4 regions of the Brevibacillus sp. BC25 genome follow, and region 2 is predicted to be linked to each of the others. Evidence: riboswitches for the same ligand, from Rfam matches in the RefSeq annotation. Region 2 holds a riboswitch; each other region holds the start of a gene.
The links. Region 2 has a riboswitch for cyclic di-GMP ahead of PMI05_RS05235 (DUF5317 family protein). Riboswitches for the same ligand answer to the same signal wherever they lie in the genome.
Positions count from the first base shown of each region.

Region 1: another riboswitch for cyclic di-GMP. It lies ahead of PMI05_RS14675 (aldehyde dehydrogenase family protein); the one in region 2 lies ahead of PMI05_RS05235 (DUF5317 family protein).
Region 3: another riboswitch for cyclic di-GMP. It lies ahead of ggt (gamma-glutamyltransferase); the one in region 2 lies ahead of PMI05_RS05235 (DUF5317 family protein).
Region 4: another riboswitch for cyclic di-GMP. It lies ahead of PMI05_RS18705 (methyl-accepting chemotaxis protein); the one in region 2 lies ahead of PMI05_RS05235 (DUF5317 family protein).

Region 1 is NZ_AKIX01000050.1:28,389-31,504, forward strand. It holds gene PMI05_RS14665 (hypothetical protein) at 1-418, shown strand, start outside; gene PMI05_RS14670 (methyl-accepting chemotaxis protein) at 443-1,387, shown strand; cyclic di-GMP riboswitch class I at 1,564-1,649, shown strand; gene PMI05_RS14675 (aldehyde dehydrogenase family protein) at 1,735-3,116, shown strand, end outside.
Region 2 is NZ_AKIX01000023.1:28,647-31,762, forward strand. It holds gene carB (carbamoyl-phosphate synthase (glutamine-hydrolyzing) large subunit) at 1-548, shown strand, start outside; gene argF (ornithine carbamoyltransferase) at 493-1,464, shown strand; cyclic di-GMP riboswitch class II at 1,557-1,638, shown strand; gene PMI05_RS05235 (DUF5317 family protein) at 1,895-2,446, shown strand; gene PMI05_RS05240 (HD-GYP domain-containing protein) at 2,430-3,116, shown strand, end outside.
Region 3 is NZ_AKIX01000033.1:7,695-10,810, reverse strand. It holds gene PMI05_RS09815 (glutamine--tRNA ligase/YqeY domain fusion protein) at 1-520, opposite strand, end outside; gene PMI05_RS09810 (SET domain-containing protein) at 600-1,217, opposite strand; cyclic di-GMP riboswitch class I at 1,467-1,555, shown strand; gene ggt (gamma-glutamyltransferase) at 1,737-3,116, shown strand, end outside.
Region 4 is NZ_AKIX01000067.1:18,917-22,032, reverse strand. It holds gene PMI05_RS18710 (formate--tetrahydrofolate ligase) at 1-1,035, shown strand, start outside; cyclic di-GMP riboswitch class I at 1,174-1,274, shown strand; gene PMI05_RS18705 (methyl-accepting chemotaxis protein) at 1,347-3,116, shown strand, end outside.

The sequences.
Region 1 (3,116 bases), on a different contig from region 2:
GTACAAAGCAGGGATCATTCTATTTTTAGGACCATTGTTTTTAACTGTCTACCATTTTATCACGTACTTGGCAGCTTTGCGCGAGGAGCGTGAGGAGCAGGAGGCAGCTACGACAGCTACGCTTGAGCGTACGGCCTACCAGATGATTCTGGAGGGTGGGCGTGTATACAGCGAGATCAGTCGCCTGAAAACAGAATATCCAGAAGTGGAGCAAATGCTTCGTGCCAACGATTTTCACGATAAACTGGAGCGCTATGCTTTGGAAATGCAGCAGTATTTGCAGGCGAAGCATTTTGAGCGTAAAGACGTGGAGCTCTTGGAGGGTCACTATTATTTCTTGGAAAACTTGCTGAGCTTGGCGAAACAACATCCGGGAATAATCGAGTCCCGCGTATATAGCCGCCGAGGTGACAATTGATGGGTACAAAGGAGAGAGAAGCGGATGTTTTGGAAAAAAGACAAAGGCCTAGCAGAAAAAGAGACAGCAGCGACGACAGTGGCAACTCCCACAACCACAATGGCAGGCCACCAAGACGCTTGGAAACATGAGCTTCGCGGTATTTACGAACAGATGGGTGCGATTCTCACTTCGAACCAAGCGATGAACGCCGAATCCGAGCAAACGGTGCGATTGGTGACGAGGATGAAGCGTGTCGTAGATAATATCCAGGTCATTAACGAGCGGGATGATGAATCTGCGAGCCAACTGTCGGATCGAGGAGAGCGCTTGACGGACATCTGTAAACAATCGGTAGCGCGTGCAGATGAAGGTAAGAAAGCAATGACGGACGTTGTGGAAGTCATGAGCCTGCTGGACAAAGAATCGGTTCATACGTCCAAGTCCATGAGCCGCTTGGAAGAGCGCTCTTCGGAAATTACGAGTATCGTTAAGGTGATCAGTGACATTGCGAATCAGACCAACCTTCTCGCCCTGAATGCAGCGATAGAAGCGGCACGTGCGGGTGAACAAGGCAGAGGCTTTGCTGTCGTAGCGGATGAGGTACGGAAGCTGGCCGAGATGACAGCGAATTCGACCAAGACCATTGCAGAACTGATTGGCAAGATTCAGGAAGAAACAAAAGAAGCATTGTCCAACAGTGAAAAAAGCAGCAGTGCGATCAAAGGCGGGCTTTCCATCAGCAAGGATGCTGCACAGAAGACAGATCAGATCGTGAACGCTTTCCAGGCACTGAACGTCGAAGTGTCAGGTGTGATGGAAATCATCGCGCACCAAAAGCGATTTGCTGACGATGTGTCCCAGCAGGTAAGTGATGCGAAGGGCTTGCTGGAAGAACTGAATGAAGGCTTGGCCAAGCACGTGAGGGACGCCAACGCAGTAGAGCAAAAGCTCGCGATGAGTGTAAAGGATGTCAAATCGTTATTGTGAGTATGAGCAGGAAGAATCAGGAGTCCGTATCCAAGCGATGCGGACTTTTTGGTATTTATTCACTTCCTTTCACGAAATATTTACATGTTTTCGTTTGACTATTCGAAATGGAGTACTATAATCAAAGTAGGATTCTCCATATCTTTCCTTTTTTCGACAAAATCTTATCAGCATTCGCTATGAATGGGCAAACCCACTGAAAATTGGGGACGCAAAGCCACGGGCCTAATGTACACGCTACGATGGCAGCCGGGTTGCCGACTAGCAGTGTATTTTGCTGTTTTAGTTTTACGGCTCCTTTCATGCGAAGGGGGCCTATTTACTTTACAAAAGGGAGAGGTTAAAGCATGTCAATCCTTCAAACACTGGACAAGCAGTACATCAATGGGGAGTGGCGCGACGGACTTGGCGCGAAGACATTGCAAGATATCAACCCTTACAACGGGGAAGTCATCGCAGAATTCAAAATGGCAAATTTGGAGGATATCGACGCGGCTTACAAGGCGGCAGCCGACGCGAAAAAAGAGTGGGATGAAGTGAATGCTTATACCAAATCCCGAATGTTGGAGCGTGCTGTTCACTATATCGAAGAGAATGAAGAAGAAATCATTCAGATCATCATTCGTGAATTGGGTGGAACCCGACTGAAGGCATTTTTTGAGATCGGGCTTGTGAAGGATATTATTCGCGAGGCGGCTACGTTCCCGGTACGCATGGAAGGAAAAATTCTGCCTTCTCCCGTAGACGGAAAAGAAAATCGCTTGTATCGGATTCCCGTAGGAGTTGTCGGTGTCATTAGTCCGTTCAACTTCCCGTTCTATCTGTCGATGAAGTCCGTAGCTCCAGCTCTTGGTGCGGGCAACGGTGTCGTCCTAAAACCGCATGAGCACACGCCAATCACGGGTGGCACTCTCATCGCGAAAATTTTTGAAGAAGTAGGTTTGCCCAAAGGCTTGATCAACGTTGTTGTGACGGATATTGCTGAAATTGGCGATGGTTTTGTCTCCCATCCGATTCCGCGCATCCTTTCGTTTACAGGCTCTAGCCAAGTAGGAAGCCATATCGCGCAAGTGGCAGCGAAGCATTTCAAAAAGGCGATTTTGGAGCTGGGCGGCAATAGTGCACTGATTGTTTTGGAGGATGCGGATCTACAGTATGCCGTCAATGCAGCGGTATTCAGCCGCTTTACCCACCAAGGTCAGATTTGCATGTCGGCTAACCGGGTTCTGGTTCACCAAGATGTATACGATAAATTCCTCGATCTGTATGTGGAAAAAGTATCTGGACTCAAGGTTGGCGACCCAAATGATCCTGACACAGTAATCGGTCCGTTGATCAATCAACGGCAAGTCACCAACCTGATGGCAACGATCGATGAGGCGATACGCGAAGGGGCCGTTCCTGCACTGAAAGGGGAAGTAAAAGGCAACGTGGTCGAGCCGATCGTATTGACAGGAGTGACCACAGACATGTCGATTGCATCCAAAGAGCTGTTTGGTCCGGCTGTTTGCATTATGTCGTTTGCTTCCGAGGAAGAAGCAATTCGCATGGCGAACGAGACACCATTTGGATTGTCCGGGGCGATTCATACCCGCGATCTGGAGAGAGGTGCACAGATGGCCAAGCGCATCGAGACCGGCATGATTCATATCAACGATGGAACGATCAATGACGAACCAATTGTGGCGTTCGGCGGTGAAAAGCATTCCGGATTGGGACGCTTGAATGG
Region 2 (3,116 bases):
TGAACGGCGTAGACCCGGTACTAGGTCCAGAGATGAAATCGACGGGCGAAGTTCTCGGCTTGGGGCATTCTTTCGAAGAGGCAGCAGGAAAAGCCTTTGCTTTCAAAGACAATTTGTACGGCGACTGGCAAAAAGGTCAGGTGGTCATGATTTCTCTGGCAGATGGAGATAAGCAGGACGGCGTAAGAGAATCGATTGGACAAATGCAAGCAGACGGTGCCAATCTGGCGGCAACTCCGGGAACAGCCGAGTGGCTGACAGCCGAAGGAATTGTCGTGAAGCATGTCGTCGCAGATGAAGAGGCGTGGATCGAGCTGTTGCAAAAGGAAGAAGCGGCCTTCGCTCTCGTTACTGCGACGAAAGGCAATCGTCAGGGCCGGACAGGATTTGCTCTGCGAAGCCGTATGGTACAACAAGGTGTGCCATTGTTCTCTGCTGTCGATACGTTCGAGTTATACGTGAAGTCTATTATGAAGAAAAGAGGTGGCTCGCATGCAGCCAGTGAAGATATTGGAACACTTTCAAAACTTACCGTTACAAAAGCATAAAGGAAAAGATTTCTTACGGGTCGATGAATTCAACGGGGAGGAATTGATGGAGCTGCTCCATCTGTCTGCTCACGTCAAGCAATTACAAAAGCTGGGACAGCCATTCCAGCCTTTGCAGGGCAAGACGTTAGGGATGATCTTTGACAAGGCTTCGACCCGGACGCGTGTCTCCTTTGAAGTAGGGATGCATCAGTTGGGCGGCTTGGGGATGTTCATGAGCGGAAAAGAGCTGCAGCTCGGACGCGGGGAGCCGATCAGCGACACAGCGAAAGTTCTCTCTCGGTACGTGGATGCCATCATGATTCGCACCTTTTCCCACTCTTATGTAGAAGAGCTAGCCGAGCACGCGTCGATCCCCATTATCAATGGCTTGACCGATCTGTACCATCCGTGTCAGGCGTTGGCTGATTTGCTTACGATCTGGGAGCATAAAGGCAAGCTGAAAGGAGTCAAGCTCGCCTATGTAGGAGACGGCAACAACGTGGCGAATTCACTGGTGCTGGGCGCAGCTTTGCTAGGTCTGGATGTGCGGGTGGCGACTCCAGCAGGCTACGAAATGGATGCAGCAATTGTCGCAAAAGCTACAGAATACGCGAAACAAAGTGGTGGAAACATGATGGTGACCACCGATCCGACAGAGGCTGTCATGGGGGCAGATGCTGTATACACGGACGTTTGGACTAGTATGGGTTTTGAAGAAGAAAATGAGGTGCGATTGAAAGCATTTGCCGACTATCAAGTGAACGAAAAATTGGTAGCAGCGGCAGATCGTGATTATCTCTTCTTGCACTGCTTGCCAGCACATCGTGGAGAAGAAGTGACAACGGGAGTCATCGACGGATCGCGATCTGTCATTTTCGATCAGGCTGAAAATAGATTGCACGCACAAAAGGCGATATTAGCGGCGCTGGTGTGAACATAGTTCTAGTTAAATAGAACTAGCTGTAATTAAATCGAATAGACTATGAATCTATGATTGCCGAATTTTGTCACTTATGTGTAAAATAAAGGTAGGAAAGAAGCAAAGAAGTACGGACTGTATCTGGTCGCTTGGTCCGTATGGAGCCAGTAGCGAATCCAACCTTTTCCATAATGGAAAAGGAAAGAGGAGCAGGGGCTGTACTTGGTCGCTTGGCCTCTGCATCACGGACAGTAGCGAAGCCAGCTTTCTCCACTATGCCTGAAGGGGGGAAAAGAAAATGAAAAAATGGTTCGCGGCAATTATGATGGTGGTTGCAATCGTAGCAGCTACTTCTGCTAACTTCCATATTGGATAATAAGCGTATTGGAGAAACAAACACCGCTTGGCTGAGTGGTGTTTTTTCTTCAAGCTTGGAGGAAACAACATGCTATTGGATGTAATTGCCCTATCTTTTCTCGTGGCATTGCTGCGAGGGGGAAGAATCAAGGAATTTCCTAAATTCAATCAAATAAAACTTCTTATCGTTACCATATTGCTGCAGGCTTGTGCAGTCATCTTCCCTACGATCGGTGGCCTTTTCATATCGATCGCGTATGTGTTTATTTTGGCTTTCCTCGTTTTTAATCGAGAATTTGAAGATATGCGGATATTTTTAATCGGCTGGTTTCTGAATGCGATTGCAATTTGGTCTAACAATGGAAAAATGCCAATCGATTTAGTCCAAGCAGCAAAGCTTCCTTATGATTTAGAACCAGTTGTAAACGGAACGAATTTCAAGCATAGTGTATTGACGGAAAGTTCGAATTTTCCATTTTTGACGGATGTCATTTACATGCCATCTATCATTCCTCGGATTATTAGCATCGGCGATATTTTTATTATGTTAGGCGCCTTTTTACTTGTTCAGCGATTGATGAATAAACCTATTTCATTACTACAACTTCGCGAAGGTAAAAGTTATGCGACAAAAAACTAATTATGCGGTTTGGATAAAGGGGATTGTTGTACAGGTTGGATTTGTCATTGCAGCAATCTATATTTTTTACACATCTTCATCTGAATGGACTGCTCGTGAGCATTGGGGGGTATTATCTACCTATACCCTCCTGACTATTTTCTCCTGTTTTGCTCCCGTGCGTATATCGAATACGATTTTAACAGTGAACAATGCTGTAATCTTTTCGGGTATCTTGTTGTACGGAGTATGGGTCGGAGTATGGGCTGCTGTTATTGAATCTTTAATCATTGCTTTCCTGGTAAGGTTTAATCCGCTAAAAGCTATCATTAATATCGGGCAATTGTTAATGACTATATGGACAGTAGCTTTTTTGAAGGATTGGATCGAGGGCTTCGGAACCGTTTCTCTCATTATTAGCGATTTGTTTTTGGCTGTTGTGTATTGGTTTGTGAACCTGATTTTATGTGGATTGGGTATCTCCTATTTTCATCAAATGACTTGGGCGCGAACCGTAAAGATGATGGCAAAAGGCTTTACCTCGACTTACTTGCTGCTTTTAATTCTAGCCGGAGTAGGTTCACGGTTAGTAGAGTCATATGGCCCGCTAACACTAATTCCTATGATGATTGCGTTTATTACGATCAGCTACGTATTTCATCATTACTATGACAACCTTCAAAGGCTTCAG
Region 3 (3,116 bases), on a different contig from region 2:
GCACCTTTTCTCCGTCCTTGAATTCCCCTTGGCGCATCCGTGCAAACAGGTCCAGGTTTTCCTCCACAGATCGGTTACGGAACGGACTATCTGTGCCTGGCTCTGTCCATGTTCCACGCATTTTACGCATGTCTTCAGGAGACAGATCATCTACGTAAGCCAAACCTTTTTTAATCAACAGCACCGCACGGTTGTACATCTCTTCAAAGTAATCAGATGCAAAAAACAGCCCGTCCCATTCGAAACCCAGCCATTGAACGTCCCTTTTGATGGCCTCTACGTATTCGATGTCTTCCTTTACCGGATTGGTATCGTCAAATCGAAGGTTGGCCTTGCCGGAAAATTCACGTGCCAACTCAAAGTTGAGGCAGATTGCTTTTGCATGTCCAATATGAAGATACCCGTTCGGTTCTGGGGGAAAGCGGGTAATGATTTCCTTTACTTTGCCCTCTTGCAAGTCATCAATCATGATATTGCGGATAAAATTGGATGCCGCTACCTTGTTTTCCAATGAAATCAACCTTTCACTTCACCTTTACATTCCATAATACTGATTCTCTACCCAGAGTTCAACAAAATCGGGTCGTTGACCGACCCGCTCACGTCTTCCATTGCTGCCTCGTTTGCCATTGTGACCTGCAATACAGATGAATGACAGAATCAATGGCTAAGCGCTGCTCCGTGATCCCACGAATCGTTTCGAGATGCTTCGGGGAAATCAGATGCAGCAAAGGCTGTTCAACATGATTGAAACGTTGGAATGCTTCCGCAGCAATCCGATCCCACTGCGGGTAATACCGAAGCAAGTCATCGGGCATTACGCGGGAGCGGTCCGTGTCGGACTCTGGCAAACAATCAAAAGGTTCATCCAGATTCAACGTCCCATAATCATCAGTCAACTCTTCACCCGGCAATACATCCCGTGCAGCCAATTCCAGGTCATACATGGTCGGCACACAATTCGCATGAAAGCTGTGGTTCACGTACCTTGCCTTATCCCAACAAAGAATGTACTTTCCGAACTGGTTCTTAAACGAATATTTTTGTACGTCCTGTTTTCGTAATGAGTCAAGTCTTTCCACAAATACAGGGTCCAATACCTGGTCCAAATTATCCTGTGCCCATACAATCGTTCCTTTTGGGATAAACCTTGTCGCAAACACACCGTACCCGATCTCATCGTTGATATAGCGCAATTCTGTATCGGGATGCATCATGGTCTTTGTTTCACTCCTTGGCGAATGTGCCTTTTTATCATCATAAGCAGTTCAGCCCCAGGAGGTGTGTGAATGTCTGCGAAAAACAACCTTCCCCATAACATTTCTCACTATTTTTCTGGATTAAAATATTTTTTCTTATTTACCACAAATGGTAAATAGTCTATATTATTGGCAAACGGAGTTTTAGGAACATTTTCCCACAACGATCGAATCAGTATCTGTGTCAATTTTCTACTTCATCCATTGATATCGAAACGGCATACCCGGGGAAATCCGGCGACGCAAAGCTACAGGGGCTACCTCCGCAACAGCGGACACGCTTGCCAGCTACCGAAGTATTGATGTAGGACGAGACCAATGATCCTATATCATTGGTCTTTTTTCGCGCTCATAATGTCTATTTTTGTCTATTTTTGTATGTTTGTGTACTTTTAGTTTTTAAAGGAGGTGAGGCAACAGCGGATAGCCGGTTTAATGAATCATTATTCTGTTCATCATGAAGGAGGTTTCATAGGAATGTCATTCTGGAAGAAACTCTCGACCGTCGCGCTGACTGCTGTCATCGGGCTATCAACATTCTCTGGGGCACAAGCTGCTAACCGTCCAACATCGATGTCACCGAACGCAATGGTGACAACTCCTCACTATCTGGCTACGGCTGCGGCCCTGAAGACATTGGAAGACGGTGGAAATGCAGTAGATGCTGCTATTACAGCCGCTTCCACATTAGCTGTCGTCTATCCTCATTACACAACCATTGGTGGAGATAACTTCTGGCTCATCTACAATGCCAAAACAAAAGAGCTGAAGGCGCTGAACGGCAGTGGTCGCGCAGGCGAAAAGGCAACCATCGACTATTACAAAAACAAAGGCTACGAAAAAATCCCGTCCCGCGGTTATGAATCGGCAAACACTGTCCCTGGTGTCGTCTCCGGCTGGTGGGAGGCGTATAACTACGCCCATAAAAGCATGGGCAACAGTAAGCTTCAATGGAACAGACTGCTTGAGCCTGCCATTGGATACGCCCAGAACGGATATCCAGTCTCCCCCAACCAAGTATATTGGACGAAATACGCCACAGATCCAACTGACAATGACTTGAAGAATCTTCAACGTTTTGATGGTTTCCGCAAAACATTCCTGAAGCCAAACGGCGATCCCTATGCAGCAGGCGAAATTCTCAAACAAAAGGATCTTGCCAATACTTTGCGAATCATAGCAAAAAAAGGTGCTGACGGTTTTTATAAAGGAGAAGTTGCTAAAAAAATCGTAGCAGACATGCAAGCCAACGGCGGATTGCTCACGTTGAAAGATTTTGAGAAGCACACCTCCACTTGGGCAGATCCAATTTCGGTAGACTACCGCGGTTATAAAGCGTACAACGTTCCGCCTAACTCCCAAGGCATGGCTTCGCTCTCTATTCTTAATGTTTTGAACAATTTTGACCTCAAGAGCATGGGTGAAGGAACACCCGATTACTATCACACGATTGTGGAAGCCACGAAACAGTCTTTTGCTGACCGCGACAAATGGCTGACTGACCCTGCCTTTGTGGATATCCCTGTGGATGAGCTGTTGTCCAAGCAGCACGGGAAAGATTTAGCAGCGCGCATTGATATGAAGCAGGCAGCTAAATCCGTAGAACCGCTTGATCCAAAAGGCGATACAACCTGGTTCGGGATCGTCGACAAAGATGGAAATGCAGTGTCCATCATTCAGAGTCACTATTTTGACTGGGGTTCCGGCATCGTAGCGAAAGATACGGGCATCCTTTTGCAAAACCGTGGAAGCTATTTCTCTTTGGATCCCAAACACATCAATCACTTGGAACCAGGAAAACGCACCTTCCACACAATTAACCCAGCTATGCTCTTTAAAGGGGACAAGCCTTATCTT
Region 4 (3,116 bases), on a different contig from region 2:
CTAGCAGACTTGCGCGAGCGGTTGAACCATATCATTATTGGCTACGATTTCGATGATCAGCCAGTACGGGCAGAAGAAATCAACGCGGTCGATGCGATGTGCGTTCTCTTGAAGGAAGCGATCAAGCCCAATCTCGTACAGACAATCGAGGGAACTCCGGTCATCATTCACGGCGGACCTTTTGCCAATATCGCGCATGGGTGCAGTAGCGTGATCGGAACCAAGATGGCCTTGAAGCTGGCGGATTACGTCGTAACAGAGGCGGGCTTTGGTGCGGATCTGGGAGCGGAGAAGTTCTTTGACATCAAGTGTAGAAAAGCAGGTCTGACTCCATCGGCTGCTGTCGTGGTCATTACGGTTCGTTCGTTGAAATACAACGGCGGGGTAAAAGTACCTGACCTCGCAGTGGAGAACTTGTCTGCTCTGGAAAAAGGCTTCGAAAACGTCAAGCGCCATTTGGAAAACCTGCAGAAGTTCGGTGTGCCAGCAGTGGTGGCTATCAATCATTTTGCGACGGATACCCAGGCAGAGGTCGATGCCGTAGTTGCGCTGTGCCAAGCGGCCGGAGCCGAAGCGGCTCTGTCCAAAGTGTGGGCAGAAGGAGGAGCAGGCGGTGTCGAGCTGGCTGAAAAAGTGACTCGTGCAGCAGAGCGACCTTCGTCCTTCCGATTCTTGTATGAGGAAGACCTTAGCATTAAAGACAAGATTGAGACAGTCGTGAAAGAAGTATATCGTGGATCAGGGGTTGTCTTTTCGCCGCTTGCATTGAAAACGATGCAAAAGGTAGAAGAAATGGGCATGTCCCATCTGCCTGTGTGCATGGCGAAAACACCGTACTCCTTTACGGATCGCGCTGATCTGTTGGGGGCACCTGTTGACTTCACAATCCAAGTGAGTGAAGTGCGCATATCAGCAGGAGCTGGTTTTATCGTCGCACTGACCGGAAGCTTGGTTACGATGCCAGGCCTCCCGAAAAAGCCGGCTGCGGAATCGTTATATGTAGACGAGGATGGGCAAGTGATCGGATTAAGCTAATCAAAAAAGTTTGACAAAAAGCTGACAACTGTAAAAGGTTGTCAGCTTTTTTTCCATTTCGAGGTTTATTGGCGGAAAGTTATGGGAAATGAAAGGTGAGATTGAAAAAATGTGGACCTTAATTGAAAAAACAACAAGGAATGACAAAGGCAAACCTGCTGAAAGGCAGGGACGCAAAGCCACGGGTCTAAGGACGGAAGTCAAATGACTTTCGCAGCTAGGACAGCCGGGTTGCCATACCGTAGTCATGATGGACTGTCGGTGGGCAGTCTTTTTTTTGTTGAAAAAAGAGAAGGGAGAAGTGATTCGGTATGAGAAATAGTTTGAAGAATAAGCTAATTATCGTTTTGTGCCTGCTGTTGGTTATTAGTTTGGGTACGGTTTGCGGTGCAAGCTATTGGAGTGCTTCCAATCTTTTAGCAGACAGTCTGGACAAAGAAGCTGAGTTGTCAGCTAGCAATCTCTCGATTCGTATCGATGGTTTCTTTCAAGAGAAAATTGAGATTGTAAGTACGATCGGAGGGTTGATGTCGGCTGATCAAAATGTCGAATTCGACCTGAAACTCATTCAAGAAGCCCAAAAGAAAAACCCCGAGTTTGAGACGTTCTTCTTTTCGCATGACTTAAGTGGTAAGAAAGTGATCAATTTCATGGGAGAAGTGACCGACATTTCGGATCGTCCGCATATTAAGGAAGCTAGTAAAGGGGAAGGGAAGGTTGTTGTCTCCGAGCCAGTCATTTCGAAGCGGACAGGGAATAACATCGTGACCCTTGTCGTTCCATTGATGAAGGACAATCGTCAATACGGTTATATCGGTTCTACTATTCCTATCAATGAAATCCAAAAAAAGGTGTCCGAAGAGAAATTTGGCGAATTTGGCTACGCCTTTTTAGTAAGCAAAACAGGAACATTTATTTATCATCCGAATAGCGAGTACATTCTGAAGGAATCGATTCTCGACATGGGTATTCTTGAGCTTCAGACTGCTTTTGAAGATATCAAGCAAGGGAATCATGGAATCGCCCAATATATATACGAGAATACAGAGCGATTTGCTTCCTATTCTCCTACCAGTTTGAACTGGGGCGTATACATCACTGCACCCGTAGCGGAGCTGCATGCGCCTGTCGATCAACTGTCAGTCCGATTGATGGTTATTTCCCTCATCGTATTGGCAATTGGGGTTGTCCTCGTTTATTTCTTGGCTGTACGCATGGTGAAACCAATTGAGCGTCTGAACCACGCAGTAAATGTAGTGGCGCAGGGGAACCTGAAAGAGACCGTAACAGTTGATGGAAAAGACGAGATTGCCGTTCTGTCACGTGACTTTAACCAGACCGTATCGCACTTGAAAAATTTGATCGAAGACGTATCTCTATCGTCTGATCAAGTACAGCGGTTTAGTCAGGAAGTATCCGAAGGCATTAAACAAGCGACGGAAAACATCAACCAAATCGGTTCGTCTATTGCACAGATTTCTGAGGGAGCAGAGGCGCAGGCCACTAGCTCGCAGGATGTCGCGTTGTCTATGAATGACATGGCAGCAGGAATCGTGAAAATCGCGGAGACGTCTGCACATGTTTCAGAAGCTGCCCAGATAGCAACAGAGCAGGCAGAACAAGGAACTGCTGTGGTAGAGCAGGCAGTTCGCCAGATGGGAAGCATTGGCGAGGGAACATCGAAGGCGACAGTAGCCATCGAGCAGCTCAACAATCGTTCCAAAGAAATCGAAGGCATTCTCGATACGATCAGTCAGTTGACCTCGCAAATCAATTTGCTTGCCTTGAACGCTTCGATTGAGGCAGCACGTGCCGGCGAGCATGGACGTGGGTTTGCTGTAGTTGCCGGAGAGGTGAAAAAACTGGCGAACCAATCCGAAGAATCCGCATCCAAAATTGCGATGCTGATCGGGGAAATCCAGCAGGATACTCATCATGCGGTAGAGGTCATGACCGCGGGCAACCAAAACGCACAGCAAGGTATTCAACTGGTCGAAGAGGTTCGCGAAATCTTCGGGCATATTTTGGAATCTTCTCGTAACGTTGCCGCGCACATTTTGGAAGTATCCGCAGCATCTGAA